One region of the Streptomyces sp. NPDC001222 genome, then DNA from elsewhere that is predicted to be linked to it. Evidence: riboswitches for the same ligand, from Rfam matches in the RefSeq annotation. Region 1 holds a riboswitch; each other region holds the start of a gene.
What was found. A riboswitch is a leader RNA that binds a small molecule or an ion and turns the genes downstream of it on or off. The one in region 1 is predicted to bind cyclic di-AMP.
Positions count from the first base shown of each region.

Region 2: linked by a shared signal. The riboswitch ahead of ACFY2Z_RS06020 (NlpC/P60 family protein) and the one ahead of ACFY2Z_RS34910 (M23 family metallopeptidase) in region 1 are both predicted to bind cyclic di-AMP.
Region 3: linked by a shared signal. The riboswitch ahead of ACFY2Z_RS14455 (NlpC/P60 family protein) and the one ahead of ACFY2Z_RS34910 (M23 family metallopeptidase) in region 1 are both predicted to bind cyclic di-AMP.
Region 4: linked by a shared signal. The riboswitch ahead of ACFY2Z_RS05075 (M23 family metallopeptidase) and the one ahead of ACFY2Z_RS34910 (M23 family metallopeptidase) in region 1 are both predicted to bind cyclic di-AMP.

Region 1 covers NZ_JBIAXT010000037.1:62,418-70,134, forward strand. Annotated here, with positions in the region: gene ACFY2Z_RS34905 (PP2C family protein-serine/threonine phosphatase) at 1-1,206, shown strand, start outside; cyclic di-AMP (ydaO/yuaA leader) riboswitch at 1,473-1,629, shown strand; gene ACFY2Z_RS34910 (M23 family metallopeptidase) at 1,641-2,654, shown strand; gene ACFY2Z_RS34915 (aldo/keto reductase) at 2,851-3,795, shown strand; gene ACFY2Z_RS34920 (PrsW family intramembrane metalloprotease) at 3,854-5,203, opposite strand; gene trmB (tRNA (guanosine(46)-N7)-methyltransferase TrmB) at 5,267-6,124, opposite strand; gene lhgO (L-2-hydroxyglutarate oxidase) at 6,303-7,520, opposite strand.
Region 2 covers NZ_JBIAXT010000003.1:58,108-65,824, reverse strand. Annotated here, with positions in the region: gene pcrA (DNA helicase PcrA) at 1-2,188, opposite strand, end outside; cyclic di-AMP (ydaO/yuaA leader) riboswitch at 2,441-2,610, shown strand; gene ACFY2Z_RS06020 (NlpC/P60 family protein) at 2,619-3,809, shown strand; gene ACFY2Z_RS06015 (tellurite resistance/C4-dicarboxylate transporter family protein) at 3,931-4,899, shown strand; gene ACFY2Z_RS06010 (hypothetical protein) at 4,877-5,230, opposite strand; gene ACFY2Z_RS06005 (NlpC/P60 family protein) at 5,679-6,731, shown strand; gene ACFY2Z_RS06000 (response regulator transcription factor) at 6,756-7,481, opposite strand; gene ACFY2Z_RS05995 (PspC domain-containing protein) at 7,478-7,717, opposite strand, start outside.
Region 3 covers NZ_JBIAXT010000008.1:185,916-193,632, forward strand. Annotated here, with positions in the region: gene ACFY2Z_RS14445 (FAD-dependent oxidoreductase) at 1-953, opposite strand, end outside; gene ACFY2Z_RS14450 (PP2C family protein-serine/threonine phosphatase) at 1,058-2,086, opposite strand; gene ACFY2Z_RS14455 (NlpC/P60 family protein) at 2,385-3,947, opposite strand; cyclic di-AMP (ydaO/yuaA leader) riboswitch at 3,955-4,127, opposite strand; gene ACFY2Z_RS14460 (hypothetical protein) at 4,518-5,045, shown strand; gene ACFY2Z_RS14465 (hypothetical protein) at 5,156-5,359, shown strand; gene ACFY2Z_RS14470 (SHOCT domain-containing protein) at 5,466-5,963, shown strand; gene ACFY2Z_RS14475 (PP2C family protein-serine/threonine phosphatase) at 5,985-7,175, opposite strand; gene ACFY2Z_RS14480 (SRPBCC family protein) at 7,433-7,717, shown strand, end outside.
Region 4 covers NZ_JBIAXT010000002.1:448,913-456,629, forward strand. Annotated here, with positions in the region: gene ACFY2Z_RS05075 (M23 family metallopeptidase) at 91-843, opposite strand; cyclic di-AMP (ydaO/yuaA leader) riboswitch at 856-1,068, opposite strand; gene ACFY2Z_RS05080 (M16 family metallopeptidase) at 1,293-2,681, opposite strand; gene ACFY2Z_RS05085 (M16 family metallopeptidase) at 2,678-4,042, opposite strand; gene ACFY2Z_RS05090 (DNA topoisomerase (ATP-hydrolyzing) subunit A) at 4,337-6,793, shown strand; gene ACFY2Z_RS05095 (CobW family GTP-binding protein) at 6,795-7,717, opposite strand, start outside.

The DNA.
Region 1 (7,717 bases):
CGGCCGCACGTTCGATCCGAGGACGTCCGGTCGCCGGGCACCGGGTCCGACGACGGGGGGACGACGGACGCCCGCCCGCCGGGCGCCGGCCCCGGGCACGTCCGTCCCCCGGAGCCCGGCCCGGCGGAGAGCCGGCGGAGTTCGTACGCGCGGGCGTTTCTGCGGGCCCTGCCCGCACTGCTCATCGGCCTCGGCGTCTGCTGCGGCCGGCTGACCCCGTCCGTCTTCCCGGCCGTCCCCCTCTTCACCGCCGCCCCGCTCGTCGCCGCGCCCCTGCACTCGCTGCGCGCCACCGTCGTCACCGGCACCGCGGCCCTCGCCGCCGTTCTGGCCGTGCACCTCGGGCTCGGGGCGTCCGGCGCGGCCACCGAGGCGGTCACCACCGCCGCGGCCGCCGTACCCGCCGTGCTGATCAATGTGCTCGTACGCCGCAACGACGCGCGCCTCGCCTCCGCCCGCCGGATCGCCGAGGCCGCCCAGCGCGCCGTACTGCCCGAGCCCCCCGCGCGGATCGGGGGGCTACGGATCGCCGCCCGGTACGAGGCCGCGCAGGCCGACGCCTACATAGGCGGCGACCTGTACGCCGTCCAGGACTCACCGCACGGTGTACGGCTCGTGGTCGGGGACGTGCGGGGCAAGGGGACGGGTGCCGTGGCCGCGGTCGCCGTGGTGATCGGCGCCTTCCGGGAGGCGGCCGAGCAGGAGGCCACGCTGGAGGCCGTCGCCCGGCGCCTGGAGCGGGCGCTGTCGCGCGAGGGCATCCGCCGGGACGGCCCCGACAGCGACGAGGAGTTCACCACCGCGGTCCTCGCGGAGATCCCGCACGGGGAGGAGGGCGTCGTCCGGATCGTCGACCGGGGGCACCCCGCCCCCCTGCTGCTGCTCCCGGACGGCACCCTGCGCGAACTGGAGGCCCGCGAGCCGGCGCTGCCGCTCGGCATGGGCGATCTCGCCCCTGGGCCCGACGGCGCGGAGAAGTGGGACTTCCCGCCCGGTTCGACGCTGCTCTTCTTCACGGACGGCGTCTCGGAGGCACGGGACGCGCGCGGCGAGTTCTACGACCCGGCCCGCCGCCTCGCCGGGCGGGTTCTGCCCACCCCCGGCGCCGTGCTCGCCGCCGTCACGGAGGACGTCGCCCGCCACACCGGCGGCCAGGCGACGGACGACATGGCGCTGCTCGCCGTGCGCCGGTCCGAGCACCGCTGAACCCGTCGAGGGCCAACCGCCGCTGAACGTCCGGGCGTTGTCACGGTGAGTGAGTGGGCGGCCCGCTTTTGATAACAACTGACGCAGAGTCAGAACCGGTGGTGCGGGTGAGGTGCGGTCAACTCGCCCGTTTTACGCCGATCCTGTCATTAAAGTCCTGGCCAGAAGCGTTAATGATCTGTCCGAACAGCTTGGAATCCGGGCCCGACGTCTATTAACGTTCGATAACGCAGCGCGGTCGTCCCAGCCGTCACCAGAGGCGGCTCCGTGCGCGTGTGCCGAATCCCGCAAGGGAGCCGGGGAACCACCACCTTGGGGTGAATCGAGCGGATATCGCCGTGTGAAAACGGTCGGTATACGCGCGTAGGAGACCTTCCCCTCCGAACCCGTCAGCTAACCCGGTAGGCGAAACGGAAGGAAAGGAGTGCGCCCACGTGGCGTCCAACCGGCCTGCCGAGAGCACCTCGTTCGCCCCGAGCGGCACGCAGACCATCGGGTTCGCGCCCCGCCCCGACGAGGGCCCCTGGGAGGAGTGGAATCCCACCGAGGACTCCGTCCGCCCCGTCCGCGGTCGGCACCGCGTCACCAGGCAGCGCGGCGGCGGACTCGCCCGCAGCTCCACCGTTCTCGGCGTCGGCGTGATGGCCGCGGTCGGCGCGGGTGGCATGGCCACCGCGCAGACCGGCAAGCCGCCGGTGTCCATATCCCTCCCCGACCTCTCCTCGGTCACCCACTCGGCCAAGGAGCTCATCGGCGAGGACACCAGCGCCCCCGAGGGCTCCGCCACCGCCCTGAGCGCCGCCGGTGTGAGCACCACCGACGCCGTCGCGGGCACCAAGGACGCGGGTGAGGCGCTGCGCAGCCGGATCATGCAGCAGGCCGAGTCCCAGCAGGACCGGATCGCCGCGGCGGCCGCACAGGCCGCCCAGGACGCCGCCACGAAGAAGGCCGCCGCAGCGGCGGCCAAGGCCCAGGACACCGCCAGGAAGGCGGTGGCTGCGGAGGTCAAGAAGAAGGCCGAGGCCGCCCGACTGGCGGAACTGGCCAAGCAGTTCACGCTGCCGACCTCCTCGTACACCCTGACCTCGCGCTTCGGTGACGCCGGCGCCATGTGGTCCTCCGGCTACCACACCGGCCTCGACTTCGCCGCCCCCACGGGCACGCTCATCAAGGCCATCCACAGCGGCACCGTCACCCAGGCGGGCTGGGCGGGCTCGTACGGCTACCGCACGGTCCTCACCCTCGACGACGGCACCGAGCTGTGGTTCTGCCACCAGTCGTCGATCAGCGTCAGCGTCGGCCAGAAGGTCTCCACGGGCGACGTCATCGGCCGCGTGGGCGCGACCGGCAACGTCACCGGGCCGCATCTGCACCTGGAGGTCCACCCGGGCGGCGGCAGCGCGATCGACCCGATGGCGTGGCTGCAGAGCAAGGGCGTCAATCCCTGACATCCGGGTCCCCGCCCCGCTTCCCGGCGCGGGTCACCACCTGAACTCCGGCGGTCCTGGCGACATCCCCCCGACGTCAGGGCTGCCGGTCAGGCGCGTGTGCGCCCCTCCCGGCCGGGCCCAGCAGGCCGGAATTCCCCCATGCGGACAGCTTCGACCGGAATAAGATCTTCCGGATCGAGCGCTGAAGTACAGCATGACTTCCCTTCGCAAGTTCGGCTCCTCGGACCTCGAGGTCTTCCCCCTCTCCCTCGGTGGCAACGTCTTCGGCTGGACCGCCGACGAGGCGCAGTCCTTCGCCGTGCTCGACGCCTACACGGCGGCCGGCGGCAACTTCGTCGACACGGCCGACGTCTACTCGGCGTGGGCGCCCGGCAACAAGGGCGGCGAGTCCGAGACCGTCATCGGCAAGTGGATCGCGGCGCGCGGCAACCGCTCCGACGTGATCATCGCGACCAAGGTCAGCCAGCACCCCGAGTACAAGGGGCTGGGCGCCGCCAACATCAAGGCCGCGGCCGACGCGTCCCTGCGCCGCCTGGGCACCGACTACATCGACCTCTACTACACGCACTTCGACCAGCCCGAGGTACCGGTGGAGGAGATCATCGGCGCGCTCGACGACCTGGTGAAGGCGGGCAAGGTGCGCGCCATCGCCGCCTCCAACATCTCCGCCGAGCGCCTGCAGGCGTCCCTCGACTTCTCCGAGCGCGAGAACCTGGCCCGCTATGTGGCGCTCCAGCCGCACTACAACCTGGTCTCGCGGGACACCTACGAGGGCCCGCTGCAGGACGTCGCGGCCCGCGCGGGCCTGGCGGCCGTCCCCTACTACTCCCTCGCGTCCGGCTTCCTGACCGGCAAGTACCGGCCGGGCACGACCGTGGACTCGGCGCGCGCGCAGGGCGCGGGCAAGCACCTGGAGACCGAGCGCGGCCGACGGGTGCTCGCGGCTCTCGACGAGGTCGCGCAGGAGCGGGACGCACAGATCCCGACGGTGGCCCTGGCCTGGCTCGCGGCCCAGCCCACGGTCGCGGCGCCGATCGCCTCCGCCCGCACGGTGGAACAGCTGCCCGCGCTGCTGGCGGTGGCGGACCTGACCCTGACGGAGAAGGACCTGGCCAGGCTGACCGAGGCGTCCGCGTAATCATCCGGTGCGGGCTGTCCCCCGGGGACAGCCCGCGGCTCCACGGCCGACAGAGTTTCTACGGCTGATAGGGGTTGTACGCGGGATACGCGGGATACGCGGGATACGGCGTCGTCGGTCCGTAACGCGGCGCCGGGTACCACGGGACATGTCCGTAGCCGTACCCGTACCCGGGCCAGACCGGCAACGGCATCGGCGCCGTCGTGCGCGCCGCGTGCGCCAGGGCCGGCCGTGCCACCGCACGCCGCGCCCACAGTGCGGAGAGCAGCTCACCCTCCCGTGCGACGAAGTCGGCTCCCGCCCGGCCGCGGCGCCCCCGGTGCCGCAGGAACGCCAGTGACGTCGCGTACGCCTCGTACTCCGCGACCGAGCGCGCCGCCGCCTTCCCGACATGCTGCCGCGCGTACTGCCGGGCCAGCCGCCGCGCCCGCATGGAGCCGAGTACGAACGGTTCCGCCGGCCCCAGCCACCCGGTGGCCGCGTACGCCGGCAGCTCCTCCCGCACCGTCCGCAGCTCCCGCTGCCGTGTCCAGATCACCAGCCAGGTCAGCAGGGCGAACGCGGGCGCCATGAAGGACGCGTACACCGCGAAGAACCCGTACTCGCCGAACGACGAGGATCCGTTCCACATCGAGTGCATGCCCATGGCGAGCAGCAGCCCGCCCAGCGGCAGCAGGACACGGCGTGCCCGTCGCTGCTCCGCCGACATCGCCGCGACACCGAACCCGATGCCGGTGAGCACGGTGAACAGCGGATGCGCGAAGGGCGCCATCACCACCCGGACGAAGAAGGTCGCGGCGGTCACGGAGGCGAGGCCCCGCCCACCGCTGAGCTGGTCCGTGCCGAAGGCCGTGCCCAGATAGAGGATGTTCTCGGTGAAGGCGAAGCCGGTCGCGGTAACCCCGGCTATCACCACCCCGTCCACGATCCCGGTGAAGTCGCGTCTGCGGAAGAGGAAGACCAGCAGCACGGCCGCCGCCTTCGCGGACTCCTCGACGATCGGCGCTATCAGGGTCGCGCCCAGTGTGTCGGCGCTGTGCGGGTCGGCGGTCGCGGTGGCTATCCACCGGGTCGCGAAGCTGTTCGCGACGATCGCGATGAGCGCGGCCGCGCAGGCTCCCCAGGCGAAGGCGAAGATCATGTTCCGCCAGGGCCCGGGTTCCACCCGGTCCAGCCAGCGGAAGGCGGCGACCAGCAGCGGCACGGGCAGCACCGCGAGTCCCAGTCCGACCAGGAACCCCTCGGTGCCCGTCTGCTGTCGCACGAGGGCGAGGATGACGAGGCCGGAGAGCGCCAGGAGCGTGGCCGGCGCACCGTAGCGCACCCACCGACGCTGCCACCAGTGCGGATGCCGGCCCTCGCCCGCGTTGCCGGCGGGACGCGTCGGATACGGGGGACAGGTGGCCACGGAATCGACCCTAACGAGACAGGGGCGCCGCCCGCGACGGTGCCCGGCGGGCCCGCGGGGCGCTCAGTCGCCGGCGGAGGACTGGTCCCGGTGCTGTACGCGCCGGAACAGCAGGTCGTTCACGACATGACCCTTGTCCAGCCCCTGACCTTCGAAACGGGTCAGCGGACGGAATGCGGGACGTGGCGCGTAACCGCCCTCGGGCTGGGTGTTCTCGAAGTCGGGGTGCGCGGTGAGCACCTCGAGCATCTGCTCGGCGTACGGCTCCCAGTCCGTCGCGCAGTGCACCAGCGCGCCCGGTCTGAGGCGGGCGGCGGCGAGCGTGAGGAACTCGGGCTGGATCAGTCGCCGCTTGTGGTGGCGCTTCTTGGGCCAGGGGTCGGGGAAGTAGACGCGCAGCCCGTCGAGCGCGTCGGGCGCGAGCATCTCGCGGAGCAGGATGATCGCGTCGCCGTTCGCGACCCGGACGTTGGTCAGCTGGTTCCGTTCGGCGAGAGCCAGCAGATTGCCCTGGCCGGGGGTGTGCACGTCGACGGCGAGGATGTTGGTGCCCGGGTCGTCGGCGGCCATCCGCGCGGTGGCCTCGCCCATGCCGAAGCCGATCTCCAGCACCACGGGCCGCGTGTTCCCGAACAGCTCGGTCAGGTCCACGGTCCGCTGTCCGTCGATGTCCAGGCCCCACAGGGGCCACAGCCGCTGCAGGGCGTCCGCCTGCCCGGTGGTCACCCGGCTGCGTCGCGGCTGGAAGCTCCGGATCCGCCGCTCGAAGTGGGACCCCGCGGGATCGGCCTTCGGCCCGCCGGGGAACCGTGGCTCCCCCTTGGCCCGGCTGCGGTCACTGGAGGCTCCGGGGATGCGCTGAAGCCGACCGCCGGGGGCGGCCTCGGGGTCTTCGGAGGCGAAATTGAGAGAGTCAGACACAGTGGCATCAATTTTAAGGGGAACGCGCTGACAGCTTGCCGGTCCGGTGAGGCGGAGCCCGGCCGGTCCGTCGAGGGGGCGGGCGGTGGCCGCGCGCCCCGGTGCGGGGGTGGCGGGTGGGCGTGTGTCTGGTTCGCGGGTGGGCGTGTGTCCTGGTTCGCGGGTGGCGGGTGGCGGCTCAGTCCGGGTCCAGCGCAGCCAGGGCCCGGCGCGCGACCTCCCGGCCGATCGGCAGCGAGGCGGTGGCCGCGGGCGACGGCGCGTTCAGCACATGCACCGCCCGTGCCGTCTCCCGGATCAGGAAGTCGTCCACCAGTGTCCCGTCCCGCAGCACGGCCTGCGCACGGACCCCCGCCGGAGCCCGGACGAGATCGTCCGCCCGCACCTCCGGCAGCAGTCTGCGCACCGCCTGCGTGAACGCCCCCTTCGACACCGACCGCCGCAGCTCGCCCGCCCCGTACCGCCAGTGCCGCCGGGCTATCCGCCAGGACCCGGGCCAGGTCACCGTCTCGCCGACCTCCCGCGGTCGTACGACCCCCCAGCCGTATCCCTCGCGGGCCAGCGCCGGGACCGCGTTCGGTCCGATGTGGACCTCTCCGTCGACGCCCCGTGTGAGATGCACCCCGAGGAACGGGAACGCCGGATCGGGCACCGGATACACCAGCCCCCGCACCAGCTCGGGCCGGGCCAGCGTGTAGTACTCACCCCGGAACGGCACGATCCGCATGCCCGGCTCGTCCCCGGTCAGCCGGGCCACCTCGTCGCAGTGCAGCCCGGCGCAGTTGACCAGCGCGCGTGCGCGAAGGACCGTCCCGTCGGCCGTGCGCACGGCGACGCCCAGTGCCGGGCGCCGGTCGATCCGTACGACCCGGGCCCCGTAGCGGATCTCCGCCCCGGACGCCTCGCCCAGCTGCCGGGCGACCGCCACGAAGTCGCAGATCCCGGTCGTGCCCACGTGGATGGCCGCGACTCCGCGCACCTCCGGTTCGTACTCCGTGATCTGGGCCTGGCCCAGTTCCCTCACCGGTATGCCGTTCTCCCGGCCGCGCTGGACGAGTGCGTGCAGGCGGGGCAGCTCCTCGCGCTCCGTGGCGACGATCAGCTTTCCCGTGACGGAGTGCGCGATGCCGTACTCCGCGCAGAACTTGACCATCTCGGCGGCGCCCTCGGCCGCGTACCGCGCCTTCAGGGAGCCGGGGCGGTAGTAGATCCCGCTGTGGATGACCCCGCTGTTGCGCCCCGTCTGATGGCGGGCCGGGCCCGCCTCCTTCTCCAGGACCGTCACCCGGGTGCCGGGGGCGGCACGCGTGATCGCATACGCCGTCGACAGCCCGACGATGCCGCCGCCGATCACCAGCACATCGCAGTCGTACGCGATCTTCCGCACCTGCTCCACCTCCCGGTTTCGATAGTGCACTGCGCCACTGACAATGCCCTCAAACCCAGGAGGAACCGAAGACCGCGCAGGTCACACGGCCGCGTCGGCCCCCGAAAAGGGGCGCGCCGGGACAACTGCGGCCCCACCGCATCCGTGCCCGTCCGGTCACCGCCCGAGCCCGCGGGCACCCACGCCCGCCCGCGGCCCCGAGCGGC
Region 2 (7,717 bases), on a different contig from region 1:
GCTGGTCCGGGATCTCCTCCAGGAAGCGCGAGGGCGGGTTGTACGAGGGCTGGCCCCAGGCGCTGCGCATGGCGGACCGGGTGAGGTAGAGCCGCTCCCGCGCGCGGGTGATGCCCACGTACGCCAGACGGCGCTCCTCCTCCAGTTCCTTGGTCTGCCCGAGCGCGCGCATGTGCGGGAAGACGCCGTCCTCCATGCCGGTCAGGAAGACCACCGGGAACTCCAGCCCCTTCGCGGTGTGGAGGGTCATCAGCGTGATGACGCCGCCGCCCTCCTCCTCGTCGGGGATCTGGTCGGAGTCGGCGACCAGGGCGACCTGCTCCAGGAAGTCGGACAGGGTGGCCGTCGGGGTGCCGGCCCCCGGTGCCGCCGCGGCCTCGCCGCGCTCCTGCTCGAACTCCAGGGCCACGGCGGCGAGTTCCTGGAGGTTCTCGATGCGGGTCTCGTCCTGGGGGTCGGTCGAGGCCTGGAGTTCGGCCAGATAGCCGGTGCGTTCCAGGACGGCTTCCAGGACCGTGGCCGGGCCCGCGCCCGACTCCACGATGGTCCGCAGGTCCTCCATCAACGCGTTGAACCGCTTGACCGCGTTCGTCGAGCGGGCCGCCATGCCGTACGCCTGGTCCACACGGCGCAGTGCCTGCGCGAAGCTGACCTTCTCCCGCTGGGACAGGGCGTCGATCATCGCCTCGGCGCGCTCGCCGATGCCCCGCTTCGGCACGTTCAGGATGCGCCGCAGCGGAACGGAGTCCTCCGGGTTCGCCAGCACCCTCAGGTAGGCGAGGACGTCCCGGACCTCCTTGCGCTCGTAGAAGCGGACGCCGCCGACGACCTTGTAGGGCAGGCCGACGCGGATGAAGACCTCTTCGAAGACACGGGACTGGGCGTTCGTGCGGTAGAAGACGGCGACGTCGCCCGCCTTGGCCTCGCCCCGGTCGGTGAGGCGGTCTATCTCGTCGGCGACGAACTGCGCCTCGTCGTGCTCCGTGTCGGCGACATAGCCGGTGATCCGCGCGCCCGCGCCCGCGTTGGTCCACAGGTTCTTGGGACGGCGCGACTCGTTGCGCTCGATGACCGCGTTGGCGGCGCTCAGGATCGTCTGCGTGGAGCGGTAGTTCTGCTCCAGGAGGATCGTGGTGGCGTCCGGGTAGTCCTCCTCGAACTGGAGGATGTTGCGGATGGTGGCGCCGCGGAAGGCGTAGATCGACTGGTCGGCGTCACCCACGACGCACAGCTCGGCGGGCCGCAGGTCGTCCTCGCCGGGCGGCCCGTCCACCGGGTGCCCGGAGGTGCCGACCAGCTCGCGGACCAGGGCGTACTGCGCGTGGTTCGTGTCCTGGTACTCGTCGACGAGGACGTGGCGGAAGCGGCGGCGGTAGTGCTCTGCGACGTCCGGGAAGGCGCGCAGCAGGTTGACCGTCGTCATGATCAGGTCGTCGAAGTCGAGGGCGTTCGCCTCGCGGAGCCTCGACTGGTACAGCGTGTAGGCCTGGGCGAGGGTCTTCTCGAAGCCGTCGGCGGCCTGGGCGGCGAAGTCCTCCTCGTCGATCAGCTCGTTCTTCAGGTTGGAGATCTTGGCGCTGAACGACTTGGGCGGGAATCGCTTGGGGTCGAGGTCCAGGTCGCGGCAGACGAGCGCCATCAGCCGCTTGCTGTCGGCGGCGTCGTAGATCGAGAAGGAGGACGTGAAGCCGAGCTTCTTGCTCTCGCGGCGCAGGATGCGGACGCACGCGCTGTGGAAGGTCATCACCCACATCGCGTTCGCGCGCGGGCCGACGAGCTGCTCGACGCGCTCCTTCATCTCGCCCGCGGCCTTGTTGGTGAAGGTGATCGCGAGGATCTGGCCGGGATGCACGCCCCGCTCGGCCAGCAGATAGGCGATGCGGTGGGTGAGCACCCGGGTCTTGCCGGAACCGGCGCCGGCGACGATGAGCAGGGGGGAGCCGGCGTGCGCGACCGCCGCGCGCTGGTTCTCGTTCAGCCCCTCGACCAGGGCGCGGGGGTCGAGGACCGGGCGGGGCGCGCCGTCGCGGTAGTGGGTGTCCCGGGCCGGCGGCACGTCGAAGTGCCCGCCGAACAGATCGTCCGGGACCGACTCCGGAGCGTGTTCGTCGGGCGGCGGGGGCTCCTCCTCCGGGGCCGAACCGGCCTGGAGATCCGCCAGGAAGCTGTCGTCAAAGAGGCTGCTCATCGCTCTCCGAGTCTAGGGCGCCCCACCGACAACCGGCCGCCGTCCCGGAAACTCCACGCCCGGACCGGCCCCGCGCCTCACACGTCACCGTCCGGGCCTGCCTGCTCACGGTACGCGCCCGAAGCAAGTAGCTGTAGCCAAGATCACGGAAATGTATCGGGCATATTACGCATCAACCTTCACAGGAGCCACACCAGTTGGCTAGCGTGCCGGGCGGGCCGCACGACCCCCACCGGCGAACGTCGCCGGGTCGCGCGGCCTCCGCCGAGTCCGGTGCGCCCTGCGGCAGCCGGAGCCGGGGACCCACCCGACCTGGGGTGAATCGGCCACGCGTCCTGGGGGACTTGGCCGTAGGGCACACACCTTCCGAACCACCCGCCCGAACCCGACAGCTAACCCGGTAGGCGGTGTACGGAAGGAGACGCCTTTCATGGCGCCGCACCGCAAGTCCCGCCCCTCGGGCCCACGCATCGCGGGCATCCGCACCCCCGCCCTCGCGACGGCGGCCCTGACCTCCGTGGCGCTGCTCTCGCAGACGGCCCAGGCCGCGCCCTCCGCCGACGGCAGACCCAGCATCGAGGAGGTCGAGAAGAAGGTCGACGACCTCTACCGCCAGGCGGAGTCGGCCACCGAGAAGTACGACGCCGCCAAGGAGCGATCGACCGAGCAGCGCAGGCACGTCGACAGGCTCCTCGACGACGTCGCCCAGCGCACGCAGAAGCTCAACGACGCGCGTGAGGAACTGGGTTCGTTCGCGGCCGCGCAGTACCGGACCGGGGAGGCGGCCCCCGACACGGCCACCTTCCTGCTTGCCGACAACCCCCAGGACTACTTCGACCAGACGCAGCTGATGAGCCGGCTCACCGGCCGTCAGAAGGAAGCGATCGACCAGTACGCCACCGCCCAGGCCGCCACGATGAAGAAGCGGCAGGAGGCCACCGACAGCCTCCGGACGCTCGACGAGTCGCAGACGGCCCTGCGGACGGCCAAGACGGACGTCCAGAACAAGCTCTCCGCCGCACGCCGGCTGCTGTCCGACCTGAACGCCCAGGAGAAGGCGCGGCTCGCCGCGCTCGAGAAGAAGAAGCAGGAGGAGGCCCAGCGCCGGGCGGAGGCGCTGGCCCGGCAGCAGGCGGCCCAGCAGAGGGCGGCCGAGCTGAAGGCGGCCCAGCAGCAGTCGTCGTCGAGCACCTCGAGCGGCTCCACGGGGTCCTCCACCGCGGCCCCCTCCTCGGGGTCCACCGCGACGGACTCCGCGTACGCCACGAAGGCGGACAAGGCCCTCGCCTTCGCCCGCGCGCAGATCGGCAAGCCGTATGTGTGGGGCGCGACCGGCCCCGGGTCGTACGACTGCTCGGGCCTGACCCAGGCCGCGTGGAAGGCCGCCGGGGTCGCACTTCCGCGCACCACGTACGACCAGGTGAACGTCGGCACGACGGTGCCGCTCGCCGACGCCCGGCCGGGCGACCTGATCTTCTTCTACGACGACATCAGCCATGTCGGCGTGTACATCGGCAACGGCATGATGATCCACGCCCCCAAGCCGGGCGCCTATGTCCGCGAGGAGTCGGTCTACTACGGCGGCGCGTCGATCATCCACAGCGTGGTGCGGCCGGCCTGAGTCCTGCGGCACCCGGCGTATGAGGTTGCCTGCGAGGTTCACGCGCGCGTGGGGTTGTTTTCAGGCTCCACGCGCGCGTGCCCCGTACGCAAGCCGGGCGCGCGTCCCTAGCATCGGGCGCATGTCTGGCACCTCCGCGCTCCGCACCCGGTGGCCGCAGCGTCCGCCCGCCACCGGGGCCGCCGTGATGGCGACCGGCATCCTGTCGATCGGGCTGCACCAGACCGGGTACGAGCTGCTCTCCCGCATCGCCCTCGTGCTGGCGGGCGTCGCCTGGCTGGGAGTGGCCGCCGTCATCGCACTGCGGCTGCTGGGGGCGCGCCTGGAGTGGCCGGTCGGCTCCCCGGCCGCGCTCGCGGTGGTCCCGGCCACCACCGTGCTGGGCACCCGGTTCTCGCTCCTGGGCCGACAGCAGCTCGCCGAGGCGCTCTTCGTGCTGGCCCTCGTGCTGTGGGCGGTTCTGGTCCTCCCGGTCGTACAGGGCTGGGAGCGCGGTATGCCCGGGGTGGTGTTCCTCGGCTCTGTGGCGGCGGAGGCGATCGCGGTGCTCGGGGCGGTGCTGGCCGCGGCCCTACGGGTGTCCTGGCTCGCCCATCTGGCGCTGGTGTTCTTCTGGTTCGGGCTGGTGTTCTACCTGATCGGGCTGTGGTGCTTCGACCGGCGGCAGGTGGCGGTCGGCGCGGGCGACCAGTGGGTGGCGGGCGGTGCGCTCGCCCTCTCCGCGGTGGCCGGGACGCGGCTGATCCGCGCCGCCCACTCCGGCCTCTACCTCTGGAACGTCGACGACACCGACGTCCTGCGGAGCGTCACCATCGCTCTCTTCGCCCTCGCCTTCGTCTGGTACTGCGTACTGGCGACGGCCGAGCTGCGCCGGCCGCGCCCCGGTTACGACGTACGGCGGTGGTCGACCGTCTTCCCGATGGGCATGACGGCGGTGGCGGCGCTGTCCGTGGCCGGCGACCTCAACGCGTCCTGGCTGCGCGGCCCCGGTCAGGTGCTGCTGTGGATCGCTGTGGCCGTCTGGTGCGCGGTCCTCGTGGGAGCCGCCGGGTCCCTCGCGGGCAGCGTCAGGTCCACAGGACGGCGATGAAGACGTTCACCGTGGTCAGCGCGCCGACCAGGGCGAAGAGGGGCTTCTCGACCTGCTCCTCGTCGCGCTTCACATAGACCAGGCCGAGGATCACGATCAGCAGGGCCAGCTTGATGCCGATCTTGATGGTGTTGATGTGGTGGTGTTCGGCCTGGTTGAGGCCGACCAGCGCCACGCCCGTGACCAGCATGGTCAGCGCACCGTGCAGCATTCCGGGCACGAAGCGGGCCGTGCCCCGGCCCATCGCCTTCATCTGGGTGAGGAAGCCGCCGAGGAGCGCGGCGATGCCGACGATGTGCAGGCCGACGAAGAGATGGATGAGTACGTCCATGAAGCCGGAGCCTAGTGAGGGGCACGGAAGGCTCTGACACCGGGCCACGGGGTGTGACGGCGGCTACAGCGGTGGGAGCTCCGGGGGGTGGCACGGGGACACGCGAGCGCGCATATATGCGGCCTATAGCACTCTGTGACGTCCCTGCGCCGCGGAACCACCGCATCGGTCATCGCACAGTGTGAAGTCGGCGGCCTCGGAACGGGATCGCGCTCACATACGGTCACCGTCAGTCCGCTAGAGCCACTTCCGTACATTGCGTCACGGTGCGGTCACAGTTCGGTTTAGCGTCCTCCACCAGGTGACCGGCTCCCCACCGCCGCCCGCGCCAGGGCGGCCGCCGGAGACCACCGCCGAGAAGGTCCGGCGGCGGCCTGCTCCCCCTGTGCGGGCCGCCGCCGGACGCGTGGTCGCCCCGGCGGTCGTAGGAAAGGACGTGACGGTTCAGGTGGCAGCGCACCGTAAGCCCAGGCAGCGTTCGCTCGGCGGGACCACGGTCCGGACCGCCGTCACGATCGCCCTCGCGGGAGCGGCGACCGCGACCGGCTTCGACGGCACCGGGTACGCCGAGCCCCCGCTCTCCCCCGCCCAGGCCAAGGCCGAGGTCGACCGGCTGTACCGGGAGGCGGAGGTCGCGACCGAGAAGTACGACGGGGCGAAGGAGCAGGCGGCCGACGCCCAGCGACGACTGGGCGCGCTGCGGGACGAGGCCGCGCGCCGCATGGACCGGCTGAACTCGGCCCGCGAGGCGCTGGGTTTCGCCGCGGCGGCGCAGTACCGCGGGGGCGGTGTCGATCCGACGGTGCGGCTGCTGCTCTCCTCGGATCCCGGACAGTACCTCGACGACGCCGCGTTCGCCGAGCGGGTCGACGGCCGGCAGGCGGCGGCCGTGGCACGAGTGCGCGCGCAGTTGCGGGAGATCGAGCGGCTGCGCGGAGCCGAGCGCGTGGAACTCGCCTCGCTGACCTCCCGCCAGGCGGAGCTTCAGCGGCAGAAGCGGACGGTCACCGAGAAGCTCGGCGAGGCGCGGCTGCTGCTCTCCCGGCTGACGGAGAGCCGGCGCGCACAGCTCGCGGGGCCCGCGTCCCGGTCCGCGGGGCGCGGCCTCCTCGGGGCCGTGCCGGCGTCGCAGGCCGCCGCGGAGGCACCCGACGCCCGGGCTGCGGCCGCGCTGTCGTACGCGTACGGCAAGCTCGGCAGCCCCTATGTCTGGGGCGCCACCGGGCCCGACGCCTTCGACTGCTCGGGGCTGGTGCAGGCCGCGTACCGGTCGGCGGGCGTCTCACTGCCCCGGACGACCTACGCCCAGATCGGCGCGGGCCGCCGCATCCCGCGCTCCGCGCTGCTGCCCGGCGACCTCGTGTTCTTCTACTCCGGGGTCAGCCATGTGGGGATCTACGTGGGACACGGCCAGATGATCCACGCGCCGAACCCCTCGGCGCCCGTACGACTGGCGCCGATCGACGAGATGCCGTTCGCGGGGGCCACCCGGGTGGTGTAGCCCCCGACTGCGGGCGACGGCCCGTCAGACCAGTCGGCGTGCCGTCGCCCAGCGGGTCAGTTCATGACGGTTGGACAGCTGGAGCTTGCGCAGCACCGCCGAGACATGGGACTCGACCGTCTTCACCGAGATGAACAGCTGCTTGGCGATCTCCTTGTACGCATAGCCGCGGGCGATGAGGCGCAGGACCTCGCGCTCGCGCTGGGTGAGGCGGTCGAGGTCCTCGTCGACGGGCGGGGCGTCGGTCGAGGCGAAGGCGTCGAGGACGAAGCCGGCCAGCCGCGGGGAGAAGACGGCGTCGCCCTCCTGGACACGGAAGATTGAGGCGACGAGGTCCGTGCCGGTGATGGTCTTCGTCACGTATCCGCGGGCACCGCCGCGGATCACTCCGATCACGTCCTCCGCCGCGTCCGACACTGACAGCGCGAGAAACCGGACCGGCCGCTCGGCGTCCGCCGTCAACGCGGCACAGCGGCGCAGCACTTCGACACCGCCGCCGCCCGGGAGATGGACGTCGAGGAGGACCACCTCGGGTCGGGTCTCGGTGATCACCGACACCGCCTGGTCGACGTCCGCGGCCTCCCCCACGACCTCGACGCCGGTCCGCTCGGTCTGCCCGATCTCCGCCCGGACGCCCGTACGGAACATACGGTGGTCGTCGACGAGCACGACCCGCACGCGCCGCTCCCCCGTGCCCTCGCCCGCCCGCTCCGGCTCCACCGGGCCGGCCGGCTCGTTCGCGTCGCTCATGTCGTAGTCTCCGCCCTCTCCATCTCCAGCTCGACCTCCGTGCCGCCCCCGGGCACCGGGCGCAGCCGTGCGGTGCCGCCGTGGCGCTCCATGCGGCCGATGATCGATTCTCTGACACCCATGCGGTCCGTGGGTATCGCGTCGAGGTCGAAGCCGGGGCCCCGGTCGCGGACGGACACGAACACGGTCCTTCCCTCGACCTCGGCATAGACCTGGACGGCGCCGCCCTCGCCACC
Region 3 (7,717 bases), on a different contig from region 1:
GCACGGTAGACCGCGGTCACGTCCCAGTCCCGGAACGTGTCCGTGCCCTTGACGTTGCCGGTGCCGTCCAGGGCCGTGCGCTCGGTGCGCAGACCGACGACCCTGCCGTCCTCGCCGAGGATCTCGGTGGGCGACTCGAAGAAGTGCAGGAACAACTTGTGCGGCCGGTCGCCGACGTCCCGGATCGCCCAGTTCTCCAGCGTCTTGGCGACCATGTCGGCCTGCTTGTTGCCGCGCCGCGTCGCGATCGACCCCTCGTCGTAGTCGATGTCCTCGGGGTCCACGATGACCTCGATGCTGGGGGAGTGGTCCAGCTCCCGCAGCTCCATCGGGCTGAACTTCGCCTGTGCCGGACCACGGCGGCCGAAGACATGGATCTCCAGGGCCTTGTTGGCCTTGAGACCGTCGTGGACATTCGGCGGGATCTCGGTGGGCAGCAGCTCGTCCGCGGTCTTGGCCAGGATGCGGGCCACGTCGAGCGCGACGTTGCCCACGCCGAGGACGGCGACCTTCTCGGCCGCGAGGGGCCAGGTCCGCGGCACGTCCGGGTGTCCGTCGTACCAGGAGACGAAGTCGGCCGCGCCGTAGGAGCCCTCGAGACCGATGCCGGGTATGTCGAGGGCCCGGTCGGCCGTCGCACCCGTCGAGAAGATCACGGCGTCGTAGAACGCGCGCAGGTCGTCCAGGCTGATGTCGGTGGGGTAGTCGACGTTGCCGAACAGACGTATCTGCGGTTTGTCGAGCACTTGGTGCAGGGCCGTGATGATGCCCTTGATCCGCGGGTGGTCCGGGGCGACGCCGTAGCGGATGAGGCCGAACGGCGCCGGCATCCGCTCGAAGATGTCGACGGACACGCCGGGCTCGGCGGCCACCTCGGACTTGAGCAGGGCGTCGGCGGCGTAGATCCCGGCGGGGCCGGCTCCGACGATGGCTACCCGCAGGGGGCGCGGCATGATCAGGTTCCCTTCGAGCGGTGACAGACGGCTCGTCGGAAACCTTAAACTAAGGCAAACCTTACTTGGTACGCGGGTTGCCTCTATGACGTCATAAGGCGGCCTTATGGGTCGCCCTGGGGCTCCGGGGTGAGGAGGAGCATCGTGGCGTCGTCGCGGACGGATCCGCAGAAGCGTAGGAGATCTTCCCACACTCGCTCGGTCGTCTCGGTGGCCTCGTCGTCGGCGAGCCGGGGGAGCCGGTCGACCAGGGGATAGAACGCGCCGGTCGCGTCCCGTGCCTCCCAGATGCCGTCCGAGGCCAGGAACAGCCGGTCCCCGCCTTCCAGCGTCCGGACGGCCTCGTCGTACGTGCCCCCTTCGCTCAGCCCGATCCCGAGTGGCGTGCCGGAGGACACCTCCAGCTCGGTGGCCTTGCCGTCGTGGAGCAGTACGGGCGCCGGACTGCCGCAGGCGATGATCCGTACCGTCCGGGCGTCGGGGGAGAACTCCAGCAGCACCGCCGTCGCGAACAGCTCCGCGAGCTGGCTGCTCCCCGAGTCCACGAGCAGCCTGCGGTCGAGGCGGGAGGCGACCGAGGGCAGATCGGGCTGGTCGAGCACCGCCTCCCGGAAGGCCCCGAGCAGCGAGGAGACCGTAGAGACCGCCGACAGCCCGTGCCCCTGCACATCGCCCATCACCGCCCGTACCCCGGTGGGACCCTCGCGCACATCGAAGAAGTCGCCGCCGACGAGCGTCCCGCGCTGGGCCGCCCGGTACAGACCGGCGCAGTGGACCGGTCCCACCTGCTCGCGCAGCGGGGGGACCAGCGCGTTCTGGGCCGCCTCCGCGACCGTGCGTTCCACGTTGAGCTGGGCGTCGCGATGGCTGCGCACATACGACACGAACACGCTCAGCACGGCAACGAAGCTGATGGTGAGCAGGTCCGTGCTGCCCGGCCGGTCCAGGTGGAAGACGCGGGTGTGCTGCAGTCCGACGACGAGAAGGCCGAGCGCGGCGGTGGCGGCGGGGCCGTAGGACAGGACGGCGAGCGGCGGGATGGCTCCCAGAAGGAATCCGATGTCCAGCGGCGACGGTGCGGCCAGGCTGACGATGCCCACGACGATGAGCAGGACCACGGGCAGCACCTTCACCCACCAAGGGGGTGGCGCGCCTCTCAGCCAGCCTCGCCGGTCCCCCTTCCGGTGGATCCGCTGGAAACCCGGGCCTTTCACACCCACTACGCTGCTACGCGAAGCCGCCTGCCGCAATGCCGACCGGCCGCCGCGTGACCGGTCCGAACGCGCAGGTGAAGCGCTCGCGGCGGCCGCCGGGACGTCCCTTCGGGCACACTCCGCCACCGGTGATCGACGAGCGGTCGCCCGAGCCCCCGGACGGGTTCCGGCGACGAAGAGCCGGGGGCGAACCGAGTACGGCCGCCCCCTGGTCGCGTCACACGGGCCGCAGCACGCTGTGGATCGCCGCCTCACCCGCGTAGAGGACCGCCTCCTCGCGGATGAAGGCGCCCGGGCCCGGGGCGTGGATCATCATGCCGTTGCCGGTGCACAGGCCGACATGGCTCGCGTCCGGGTTGAAGAACACGAGATCACCGGGCTGGATGTCGGTGAGGGGGACCACCGTGCCGATCAACGACTGGTCGCGGGCCGCACGCGGGAGAGTCACCCCGGCAGCCCTCCAGGCGGCCTGGGTGAGACCGGCGGCGTCGTACGACTCGGGTCCGGCCGCGCCCCAGAGGCAGGGCCTGCCGAGCTGCGCACGGGCGAAGGTGACCGCCTTCGCGTACTTCGTCTCGTACCCCGGCTCCTGCGCCCCGCCCATCCCCAGGGGGAGTCCCGCGCCGGGAACGGCCTCGGCGACGGGAACCGGTTCGGCGGTGAGGAAGGGCTGGGGGGTGGCGGGGAACGGTTCGGGGACGGGGAGGCGGGGTGCGGCGGGCAGGGGTGTTGTGGTGGGGAACGGCTGAGGGGCGGCGAGGAACGGTTCCGGGGTGGGGAGCTGGCCGGCGGCGGGCCAGGGTTCCATGGTCGGAAACGCCTGGGGGTCCGCGGCGAACGGCGTGTTCTCCGTGGCGAATCGAGGGTCCGTCAGCGGATCCGGTGTGAGGGGAGCCGCCGGGACGGTGGTGGAAAGGCCGGTGCCGGGGGAGGTGGCCGGGAAGTCCATGCCGAGGCCGGCGGCCTGCTGCCGCTGCCAGGCCTCCTGGACCGCCGGGCCGTCCTGCCCCTCCGTAGAGCGCCAGGCGTCCGTCGCGGCCGGGGGTTCGACCGCCGGGGACGGCGTGCCCTGCCGCGCGGATCGCTGGGCCAGCAGGTCACGGGCCGCGGAGAGCCTCTGCCGGGTGTGCTCCTTGGCGGTCTCGGGGACGGACGACTCGGGCTCGGTGGCCCCGCCCGGCGTGACCTGGGGACTCTCCGGCAGTCTCGGCGGGGCAGCGGGCAGCGCTGCGACGGGGCCGGCGGTCAGCTCCGCAGCGGGTCCGGCGGTCAGCTCCGCGGCGGGGCGCGCGGCCGGTTCCGCCACGGCGGCGGTCAGCTCCGCCACGGGACGCGCGGCCGGGCCGGCGGTGAGTTCGCGGTCGGGCCGGTCGGCCAGGCCCAGCTCGCGCAGGAGGACGACGAGGTCGCTCACCGGGAGACTCGCCGGCTCCGAGGGCCGGCCCGCGGACGGCCTGTCCGGCATCCTGTCGCGCGGCAGCGCGGCCGGAACGGTCGGGCCCAGCCTCAGGCGCGCCGACTCGAGCCACTGCCGGGCCACGTCGTCGAGGGCGAGGTCGGCGCGTCGGCGATCCTTGTCGAGCACCGGATTGGCACGCCTCTGCGTCCCCGTCGCCACCGCGCGCGTCGCGTTGAAGGTTCCGCTGTCGGTCTCCGCCCGGTCATACAGGCTGTGGATCCGCTGCTGGACCTCGTCGCGGCTCGGCGCGTCGTCCTCGGTGAACCTGCGCCTGCCGGGGAGGTCGAAGCCTCCTGGGCCCGGGGTTCGCTCCGGCGCCATGGGGTCGTACTCCTTCCGTGCTCCGCCTACCGGGTTAGCTGACGGGTTCGGGCGGACGGATCCGGAAGGTATGCCCTACGGCCCCTGCCTCGACGGCAGTTGGACCGATTCACCCCGTGGTCGGTTGGGTCCCCGGTTCCGGCTGTGGTCAAGATGCACCGGATTCGGCGGAGGCCGTGCAACCCGGCGAGGTTCGCCGGAGGGAGTCGCTCGGCCCAGCCGTCAACTTAGCCAACTTGTGTGGCTGGCGTGAAGATTGAAGCGCGAAATGTCCGATACCTAAGTGTGATTTTCGTCCGGACGTTCCCATCGAGCTCCGCTTTTCGCCGATCCACCCCTGGCCCGGCCGTCGCTTTCCGGGCGGAACGGAGTGCGAAGGATTCCCGCGCCGGGTGGGTGACGCCGGGCGCCCCCGGTACCGGTAGGGCGGTCCACCCGCACTGCCGGGGACACCGGCGCCCGATGCGCGATCTCGCCTCGTATTTCTGATATTCCGTTATTCGACTGCTTCAGTACGAGGGTCCGGTGCCCCGGCACGACGAGGCGGAGCGATCAGGAAGGTCATCCCCCATGCGACGCAGGTCCAAGGCGGACGACTCCGACGCCCGGGCGCGCGTCGCCGAACGCCGGGCCCGTGCCGACTACACCGGCGGTGTCTACGGCTCCCTGCTCGCCGCCTCGGTGGTGGTCGGCGCCGGTACCCACGGCCCGGTGCCGCGGGGCGAACTGATGCTGCTGCTGTTGAGTACCGGCGTGGTGTTCTGGATCGCGCATGTCCACGCCCAGCTGTTCGGCGCGCGCCTGGCGCAGCCGCGCCTGGACCGCGCGACCGTTCTGCATGTGTGCCGTGACGAGTGGCCGATCGTCAAGGCCGCCGTCCCGCCGACCGCGGCGGTCGCCGTCAGCCCGCTGCTGGGCCTGGACCTGCGGGGCACGGTCTGGCTGGCGCTCTCCGTGGCCGTGGCCGGGCAGATGGGCTGGTCGGCCGCCGCAGCACGCCATGCCGGGGCCTCCTGGCGCCTGGTGGCCGTGTCCGCCACGATCAACCTGTTGATCGGTCTGCTGATCATCGTGTTCAAGATCGCCGTGAAGGACTGACGGCGGGACGGTTCACCTGCCCCAGGTGAGGTGCGGGGACGCGTCGGAGCGCACCATCACGGGGAGAGGCGCACGCCGCCCGGCCCAGGCCATCCGCGAGAGAGCAGCCCATGCGCTTTGAGATCCGTGTCGACGGGCAGATGTCGGAGACGCTGGCCCAGGCGTTTCCCGAGCTGGAGCACGTCACGATGTCCGGCCAGACCCTTCTGTTCGGCCCCGTCCTCGACGATGCGCAGGTGTACGAGCTGCTGGCCCGCTGCCAGTCCCTCGGACTGCATCTCGTGGAGATGCGCCGGCTGCCGGAGTGGGGGTGACCGCGCCCGCTCACCCGCCCCGGGTGAGGCCCGCCGCCGGATGCCGTGGGCACCCTGAAGGCGCCAGGGGCCGCTGTCGGGGCGCATGCCCGGAACGGAGGAGGAAATGGTCACACAGACGTACCTCGCGTACGACTACCCCCTGCTGAGCGCCTTCTGGACGCTGCTGTGGTTCTTTCTGTGGGTCATGTGGTTCGTCCTGCTCTTCCGGGTCGTCCTCGACATCTTCCGCGACGACTCCATGGGCGGCTGGGCCAAGGCCGGCTGGCTGGTCTTCTGTCTGGTCCTGCCCTTCCTCGGCGTCTTCGCGTACGTCGTCGTCCGCGGCAGGGAGATGGGGCGCCGGGAGATGGCCCAGGCCCGGGCGCAGCAACGCGCCGTCGACGACTACATCCGCGAGACGGCCGGCACCCGCGGGCCCACCAGCGGCGTCGACGAACTCGCCAGGCTCTCCGAGATGCGCGCCCGCGGCGACATCACGGACGACGAGTTCCGCAGGGCGAAGGAGCTGGTCCTGTCGGGCCATGCCGCCGAGACCCGCCCGACGTCCGCACCGGCGCCCACGCCCACCCCTCCGGGTCCCTCCACCCCCTTCACCACCTGAGTGAGGGTGCGGATCGGGGGGTCAGCCGCCCTGCGGCTGGTTCTGCGGACGATGACGGAAGCCGTCGGCGTGAATGATCCGCTGGTGCGGACGCCCGTGATGGACGCTGGGCGTCCGGTGCAGGGCGATGAGGGCGGCGTCGTCGTCCAGGCGCCCGCCGGTGTGGGCGAGCAGATCACGACGGATGCGGTGCAGCAGCGTCTCGGGGTTCTCCTCGGTCCACTGGGCCGCGCGGTCCGCGAGCGGATAGAAGCGGCCGGCGGCGTCCCGGGCCTCGATGACGCCGTCGGTGTAGAGCAGGAGGGTGTCCCCGGGCTCGAAGGAGAACACGTCCAGGTGGTAGTCCCCCGGGTGCGCCGATCCGATCCCCATCGGCGGTGCGGGGTGCACGCTCGGGACGGTGACCACATGACCGGGACTGAGCAGCAGCGGCGGAGGATGCCCGCAACTGGTCATACGGGTGATCGGGTCCCCGTCGGGGATCTCCATCAGCAGGGCGGTGGCGAAGCGTTCGCCCATTTCCTCGGGCGGCTCGAAGTCGGCCAGATAGCGGGTCACGCTCTGCTCCAGGGTGGCGGCCAGATCCGGCAGGGACGACTGCCGGTGGCCCGCCTCACGGAAGGCTCCGAGCAGCAGGGCGGCCTCGCCGATGGCGGAGAGCCCCTTGCCGCGTACGTCGCCGATCAGGACGCGCACCCTGCTGTCGGCCCGGGTGGCGGCGTACAGGTCGCCGCCGATCTGCGCCTCGTCCTCGGCCGCCAGGTACAGGCACGCCACCCGCAAGGGGCCGATGTGTTCCGGCAGCGGCCACAGCAGGACATGCTGTGCCGCCTCGGCCACCGACCGGACCTGGGCCAGCTGTTCACGGTGCCGGTCCCGGACGGCGCAGTAGACCACGATCATCACCGACAGCACGAACAGGGTGAGGATCTGCACGATGTGGTTGGTGGTGCCCAACCCGCCGTGCAGGACGGCGATGACGATCTGCGCGAGCACCGCCAGTGCCCCGACCAGGCCGGACAACCGGGGCCCGGCGAACGAGGACGTGAGCGCGGGCGCGATCACCAGTGCGGGCCCCAGATGGATGGTTTCGGGGGAGTGGATGTCCACTGCCATGATCGCGACGATCAGGGCGACGGGGAGCAGCAGGAGGGCATGGCTCGACTGCCACTGCTCTCGTAGCCCCGCGACGGCCCATTGCCGGAGACCCATGGTTACACCCTGCCTCCCCATCGGTCGCGCGGCCACCGGATGAAGGCCGAGCACCCCCAAGGTGTATTGATCACGAGCGTTGTTCACGCGGCTGATCGGTGGGTGGCCGCCGAGTGCGGTGTGGCAGCGGTGGTGGTTGTAGGGAAGTCGGGGCGTCGCCGCCGTAAACGGGTCCGTGCCGGGTACTCGGCGCGATGACCAGGATCCGAGCGGCGGGCCCCCGGCCGGTCGCGGTCGATCAGCCGAAGGAGGCGCAGATGAGCACGGTCAAGGAAACGGTGGAGGTCGAGGTCCCCCTCCGCACCGCCTACAACCAGTGGACCCAGTTCGAGCAGTTCCCGAAATTCATGGAGGGTGTCGAGGAGGTCAGGCAGCTCGACGACCGCCACAATCACTGGACCACCAAGATCGGCGGCATCCGCCGGGAGTTCGACACCGAGATCGTCGACCAGCTTCCCGACGAGCGGATCACCTGGCGTACCACCAGCGGTGACACCCGGCAGAAGGGATCGGTCCGCTTCCAGCGCGTGGACGACATGCAC
Region 4 (7,717 bases), on a different contig from region 1:
TTTTTTGGACAGACGGGAGTTCGAAACGACGAAGGCCCCGGCCGAGGAGCCGGGGCCATCACGTCAGCGGCGCCTTGGGGCGGCCGACGCTCAGACGTTCACGCCGTGTGACCTGAGGTAGGCGACCGGGTCCATGTCCGAGCCGTACTCCTGGGTGGTGCGCGCCTCGAAGTGGAGGTGCGGCCCGGTCGTGTTGCCAGTGGCCCCGGAGAGGGCGATCTGCTGCCCGGGGGTGACGTGCTGGCCCAGCTGGACGCCGATGGACGAGAGATGGCCGTACTGCGTGTAGGTGCCGTCGTTCATCCTGATGACGATCTGGTTGCCGTACGCGCCGCCCCAGCCGGTCTCCACGACGGTGCCCGAGCCGACCGCGTGGACGGGCGTGCCCGTGGCGGCGTGGAAGTCGATGCCGGTGTGGGCGCCGGAGGACCACAGGGAGCCGCCGGCCTTGTAGCCGGTGGAGACGTACGAGTGGTAGATCGGCGCCACGAACGCGTTCAGGCGCTCGCGCTCGGCCTCGCGGGCGGCGCGGACCTTGGCCTCGTGCTCCTTGCGCGCCTTCTCCGCGGCCTCCCGGCGCGCGGCCTCGGCCGCCTTCTTCTGGTCGGCGGCCTGCTTCTGGGCGGCGGCCTGAGCGCCGATCTTCTCCGCGACCGAGTCGCCGAGGGTGACGGCCTGCATGAGTCCCGTCTCCTCGACGGGGTGCCCGGCGGCGAAGGCCGGGGCTGCCAGGGTGCCGATGGCCCCGGTGGTGGTGAGCGCCGCGACGCCCACCGCGTTCGTGGCCGTACGCTGCATTCGGCTCGGACGGCGGTGCTTCCCGGTGGCGCAGGTGAACGCCATGAAGTGGCTGGTCCTTTCCTTCCCTCTCGCCTACCGGGTTAGCTGACGGGTTCGGAGCAGGAAGGTCTCCTACGGGCTGGCGCCCGATTCACCCCAGGGACTGCGTGGGCCCTTCCCGGCGCGAAGGCGACGAGAGTGGGCCCCTCCGGCCGCGCGGGCGGCGAGAGAAGGTGGGTCCCCGGCTCCCCTGGCTCGCGCCGTACGGGGACTCGGCGATGACTGTCCGGTGCCGCGGGTGCGGCGCACTGCCTGACGGACAGCCCGACAGACGCTAGAAGGGCCCTCCGTCCCCCGGCAAACCGAGCATGGGGTTTGTAGCGCATCCCACAGGGCAGAGGGGCAGCCTCTATGGCAATACGGACAAAACCCAAAGAGCAGGGCCCTGGTGACGGAGGACGTCACCAGGGCCCCTTCGGAGCGTCGCCGTTCCGGACGCGTACGAGGAGCGTCTACTCGGCCCGCACGACGTGCACTTCGCCGATGCCGAGCGCCTTGACGGGCTCCTCGATCTGCGTGGCGTCACCGACCAGGACGGTCACCAGACGGTCCACCGGGAAGGCGTTCACGACGGCGGCCGTGGCCTCGACCGTGCCTGTGGCGGCGAGCCGCTGATAGAGCGTCGACTGGTAGTCGTCCGGCAGATGCTGCTCGACCTGGTCGGCGAGCGTGCTCGCGACGGCCGCCGCGGTCTCGAACTTGAGCGGCGCCACACCCACCAGGTTCTGCACGGCGACATCGCGCTCGGCGTCCGTCAGCCCCTCGGCGGCGAGGGTGCGCAGCACCTTCCAGAGGTCGTCCAGCGCCGGGCCGGTGTTCGGCGTGTCGACGGAGCCGCTGATGGCGAGCATCGCGGCGCCGGTGCCGTCAGGCGCGGAGCGCAGCACCTGGCCGAACGCCCGCACACCGTAGGTGTAGCCCTTCTCCTCCCGCAGGACGCGGTCCAGACGGGAGGTGAGGGTGCCGCCGAGGCAGTACGTGCCGAGCACCTGTGCGGGCCACACCCGGTCGTGGCGGTCCGCGCCGACGCGGCCGATGAGCAGCTGCGTCTGGACGGCCCCGGGGCGGTCCACGATGACCACGCGGCCGTTGTCGTCGGCGGTCACCGGGGGCACGGGGCGCGGCTTGGCGGGCTCCCCCGTCCAGGCCCCGAGGGTGTCGCCGAGGAGCGCGTCGAGGTCGACGCCGGTGAGGTCGCCGACCACGACGGCGGTGGCAGTGGAGGGCCGCACATACCGCTCGTAGAACCGGCGGACGGCGGCCGCGTCGATGGCCTCGACCGTCTCCTCGGTGCCCTGACGCGGTCGCGACATCCGCGAGGTCGCCGGGAACAGCTCCTTGGAGAGCTCCTTGGCGGCGCGGCGGGCCGGGTTGGCCATCTCGTGCGGGATCTCGTCGAGGCGGTTGCGCACCAGGCGCTCGATCTCGCTCTCGTCGAACGCCGGCGCCCTCAGGGCGTCGGCGAGCAGCCCGAGCGCCTTCGGGAGGCGGGAGACGGGCACTTCGAGGGACAGACGCACCCCGGGGTGGTCGGCGTGCGAGTCCAGGGTGGCGCCGCAGCGCTCCAGCTCGGCGGCGAACTCCTCGGCGGAGTGCTTGTCAGTGCCCTCGGAGAAGGCACGCGCCATGATCGTGGCGACGCCGTCGAGGCCGGCCGGCTCGGCGTCCAGGGGCGCGTCGACGAGCACCTCCACGGCGACGACCTGCTGACCGGGGCGGTGGCAGCGCAGCACGGTCAGGCCGTTGTCCAGGGCGCCGCGCTCGGGTGCGGGGAACGCCCAGGGCCGGGCCGTGCCGGGCCGGGGCTGCGGGTGGAAGTCCATGGTCGCGAGCTCGGTCACTTCGCCGACTCCTCGTCGTTGCTGGTGCCTTCGGCGGTGGTGGTCTCGGCGGCGTCGGCCGCGACCGGCTCGTACACGAGCACCGCGCGGTTGTCGGGGCGCAGGCGGGCCTTGGCGATCTCCTGCACCTCCTCGGCGGTGACGTCGAGCACGCGCCGCACGGCGGTCAGGGCGAGCTGCGGGTCGCCGAACAGCACCGCGAACCGGCACAGTTCGTCGGCGCGGCCGGCGACCGTGCCGAGCCGGTCCAGCCATTCGCGCTCCAACTGGGCCTGGGCGCGCTCCATTTCCTCGGCCGTGGGGCCCTGCTCGGCGAACCGGGCCAGCTCCTCGTCGATGGCGGACTCGATGACGGGCACCTCGACGTCACCGGAGGTCTTCACGTCCAGCCATCCCAGGGAGGGCGCTCCGGCCAGCCGGAGGAGCCCGAAGCCGGCGGCGACGGCGGTGCGGTCATGCCGTACCAGCCGGTTGTAGAGCCGGGAGGACTCGCCGCCGCCGAGGATGGTGAGGGCCAGGTCCGCCGCGTCGCACGCGCGCGTGCCGTCGTGCGGCAGCCGGTAGGCGGCCATGAGGGCGCGCGCCGGAACCTCTTCCTCGACGACCTCGCGCAGCTGCTCGCCGATGACGTCGGGCAGCGAGCCGTCGCGCGGCGCGGGCTTGCCGTCGTGGGCCGGGATGGACCCGAAGTACTTCTCGACCCAGGCGAGGGTCTGCTGCGGGTCGATGTCCCCGACGATGGAGAGAACGGCGTTGTTGGGCGCGTAGTACGTGCGGAAGAAGGCGCGGGCGTCCTCCAGGGTGGCCGCGTCCAGGTCCGCCATCGAGCCGATGGGGGTGTGGTGGTACGGGTGGCCCTCGGGGTAGGCGAGCGAGGTCAGCTTCTCGAAGGCGGTGCCGTACGGAACGTTGTCGTAGCGCTGGCGGCGCTCGTTCTTCACGACGTCCCGCTGGTTCTCCATGGACTCGTCGTCGAGGGCGGCGAGCAGGGAGCCCATGCGGTCGGCCTCCAGCCAGAGGGCGAGCTCCAACTGGTGGGCCGGCATGGTCTCGAAGTAGTTCGTGCGCTCGAAGCTCGTCGTGCCGTTCAGCGAGCCGCCGGCGCCCTGCACGAGCTCGAAGTGGCCGTTGCCCGTCACCTGCCCCGAGCCCTGGAACATCAGGTGCTCGAAGAGGTGGGCGAGGCCGGTGCGGCCCTCGACCTCGTGACGCGAGCCGACGTCGTACCAGAGGCACACCGCCGCGACCGGGGTCAGGTGGTCCTCGGAGAGCACCACGCGCAAACCGTTGGCCAGGCGGTGCTCGGTCGCTGTCAGGCCCCCGGAGCCTGCCTCGGCTGTGGCCGTGTGACCCATGGGCATGTACGTCCCTTCGATCGCGGAGTCGCGGAAACCCGCGGTTTCCTGCCGGTCCTGTCACTGTATGCAAGCGTGTGGACCGGTGGCCAAGTTCCCGGGCTGCGTACGCCCAGAGCGAGACCGTGATTACGGGGGGTGGAGGACACCGTACGGTGTTGACGGCCCCAGGACGCGCCCGTTTCCGGGCCGAGGGCTTCGTAGTACGGGTCCTGGTCCGCGTTGTCGGTGCGGCGGTCCACAATGGTCGGCGTCAGATCACGTTCATGCCCAGCACAGACTGTGAAGGAGCCGGCAGCAATGGCCCGCCGCAGCACGAAGACCCCGCCGCCCGACGATGCCTACGAGGAGAAGATCCTCGACATCGACGTCGTCGACGAGATGCAGGGCTCCTTCCTCGAGTACGCCTACTCGGTCATCTACTCCAGGGCCCTGCCGGACGCCCGCGACGGCCTCAAGCCGGTGCACCGGCGCATCGTCTACCAGATGAACGAGATGGGCCTGCGCCCCGAGCGCGGCTATGTGAAGTGCGCCCGTGTCGTGGGCGAGGTCATGGGTAAACTGCACCCGCACGGCGACGCGTCCATCTACGACGCCCTGGTGCGCATGGCCCAGCCCTTCTCGATGCGCGTCCCCCTCGTCGACGGCCACGGCAACTTCGGTTCGCTGGGCAACGACGACCCGCCGGCCGCAATGCGGTACACCGAGTGCCGGATGGCCGAGGCGACGAGCCTGATGACCGAGTCGATCGAAGAGGACACGGTCGACTTCACGCCCAACTACGACGGCCAGGAGCAGGAGCCGGTGGCCCTGCCCGCCGCCTTCCCGAACCTGCTGGTGAACGGCGCCTCGGGCATCGCGGTCGGCATGGCCACCAACATGCCGCCGCACAACCTCGGTGAGGTCATCGCGGCCGCCCGCCATCTGATCCGCCACCCGAACGCGGATCTGGACACCCTGATGAAGCACGTCCCGGGCCCGGACCTGCCGACCGGCGGACGCATCGTCGGCCTCTCGGGCATCCGGGACGCCTACGAGACGGGCCGCGGCACCTTCAGGATCCGCGCCACGGTCTCGGTGGAGGACGTCACCGCGCGCCGCAAGGGCCTGGTCGTCACCGAGCTGCCGTTCACGGTCGGCCCGGAGAAGGTCATCGGCAAGATCAAGGACCTGGTCGGCTCGAAGAAGCTCCAGGGCATCGCCGACGTCAAGGACCTCACCGACCGCGAGCACGGGCTGCGCCTGGTCATCGAGATCAAGAACGGCTTCGTGCCGGAAGCGGTCCTGGAGCAGCTCTACAAGCTGACGCCCATGGAGGAGTCCTTCGGCATCAACAACGTGGCCCTGGTCGACGGCCAGCCGCTGACCCTGGGCCTCAAGGAGCTGCTGGAGGTCTACCTCGACCACCGCTTCGACGTCGTCCGCCGCCGCTCGGAGTTCCGCCGCGGAAAGCGGCGCGACCGCCTCCACCTGGTGGAAGGCCTGCTCACCGCCCTGGTGGACATCGACGAGGTCATCCGTCTGATCCGCTCCAGCGACAACTCCGCGCAGGCCAAGGAGCGCCTGATGGAGCGCTTCTCGCTGAGCGAGGTCCAGACGCAGTACATCCTCGACACCCCGCTGCGCCGTCTGACCAAGTACGACCGCATCGAGCTGGAGGCGGAGAAGGACCGGCTCAACGCCGAGATCGCGGAGCTGACCCGGATCCTGGAGTCGGACGCGGAGCTGCGCAAGCTGGTCTCCACCGAACTGGCCGCGGTGGCCAAGAAGTTCGGCACGGAGCGGCGCACGGTCCTCCTGGAGTCCTCCGGCGCTCCGGCCCCGACGGTTTCGCTGCAGGTCGAGGACGCCCCCTGCCGGGTGCTGCTGTCGTCGACGGGCCTGCTGGCACGGACGGCGAACGGCGACCCGTTCGAGGAGGACACCGAGGGCAAGCGCGCGAAGCACGACGTGATCGTCTCGGCGGTTCCGGCGACGGCGCGCGGCGAGGTGGGCGCGGTGACGTCCGCCGGGCGGCTGCTGCGGGTGAACGTGATCGACCTGCCGCAGCTGCCGGAGACGGCGGCACGCCCGACCCTCTCCGGGGGCGCGCCGGTGTCGGAGTTCGTCTCCCTGGAGGCGGACGAGACGGTGGTCTGCCTGACGACGCTGGACGAGTCCTCCCCGGGCCTCGCGCTCGGTACGGAACAGGGCGTGGTCAAGCGTGTCGTCCCCGACTACCCCACGAACAGGGAAGAGCTGGAGGTCATCACGCTGAAGGAGGGCGACCGGATCGTCGGCGCGGTCGAACTGCGCACCGGCGAGGAGGACCTGGTCTTCATCACGGACGACGCGCAGCTGCTGCGCTATCCGGCGTCCCAGGTGCGTCCGCAGGGCCGCCCGGCGGGAGGCATGGCGGGCATCAAGCTCACCGACGGCGCGAAGGTGATCTCCTTCACGGCGGTGGACCCGGCGGTCGAAGCGGTGGTGTTCACCGTCGCGGGCTCGCGCGGCACGCTCGACGACTCGGTGCAGACGACCGCCAAGCTGACCCCGTTCGACCAGTTCCCGCGCAAGGGCCGGGCCACCGGCGGTGTCCGCTGCCAGCGGTTCCTCAAGGGCGAGGACTGTCTGTCACTCGCCTGGGCGGGCCCTGTGCCGGCCCGGGCCGCGCAGAAGAACGGCACACCGGCCGAGCTGCCCGAGATGGACCCGCGGCGTGACGGCTCGGGTGTGTCACTGGCCAAGACGGTCGCGGCGGTGGCGGGACCGATGTAGGTCAGTCCCGCGGGTCGCCGGGGTCACCGAGGTTCTCGGTGGCCCCGGCCTCCTTGTCCTGGACGTAGCGAAGAACACCCCACATGCTGTGCCCGTCGGCCTGTGGGGCGTCGTCCGTGCACGCCTGTAGCTCCTTGCGCAGGGCGGTGGTGTCGATGCCGGACCCGATCAGGACGAGCTGGGTGAGCCGCTCGTCGCCGGCGCCCCACGGCTCCGGGTAGAACCGCAGAAACCTGCCGACCGCGTGCACGGCGTACCGGTTGCGCGGGTCCGCGGCGCCGAAGTCGACGTACCCCTTGATCCGGTAGAGCCCCTCCGGCCGGGTGTCCAGAAAGTCCAGCAGCCGCCTGGGGTTCATGGACACGCCGGAGCGGAAGGAGAGGCTGTCGTAGGCCGCGTGCAGATGGGTGTGGTGCGCGTGGTGTGCGGGGTGCGGGTGGTCCGGGTCGTCATGCCCGCGGCCGCACCCGCCGTCCTCGCTGTCCTCGGCGTCCTCGCCGTCGTCGTGGTCGTGCTGCCGGTGGAGGTCGTCGAAGGACAGCTGCCCGATCCGCTCCTCGGCCGGCCGGCAGTCGAAGAGCAGCTCGGGATCGATGCGCCCGTAGGCAGCCGGTACGACCGCGGCCCCGTCGGTGAGCGTGTGCACGAGCCGGAGGACCCGTTCGCCCTCGTCGCTCCGGCCGCTCTCGCCGACCCGGTCGGTCTTGTTGACGACGACGAGGTCGGCGAGGGCGAGATGCCGGTCGAGCTCGGGATGCTTCTGCCGGGTGGCGTCGAACTCCACCGCGTCGACGACCTCCACGAGTCCCCCGTAGACGACCCGCGGCTGCTCGCTGGCGAGCACCATACGGACGAGCTCCTGCGGCTCGGCGAGCCCGCTGGCCTCGATGACGATGACGTCGATACCGGCGGACGGCTGGGCGA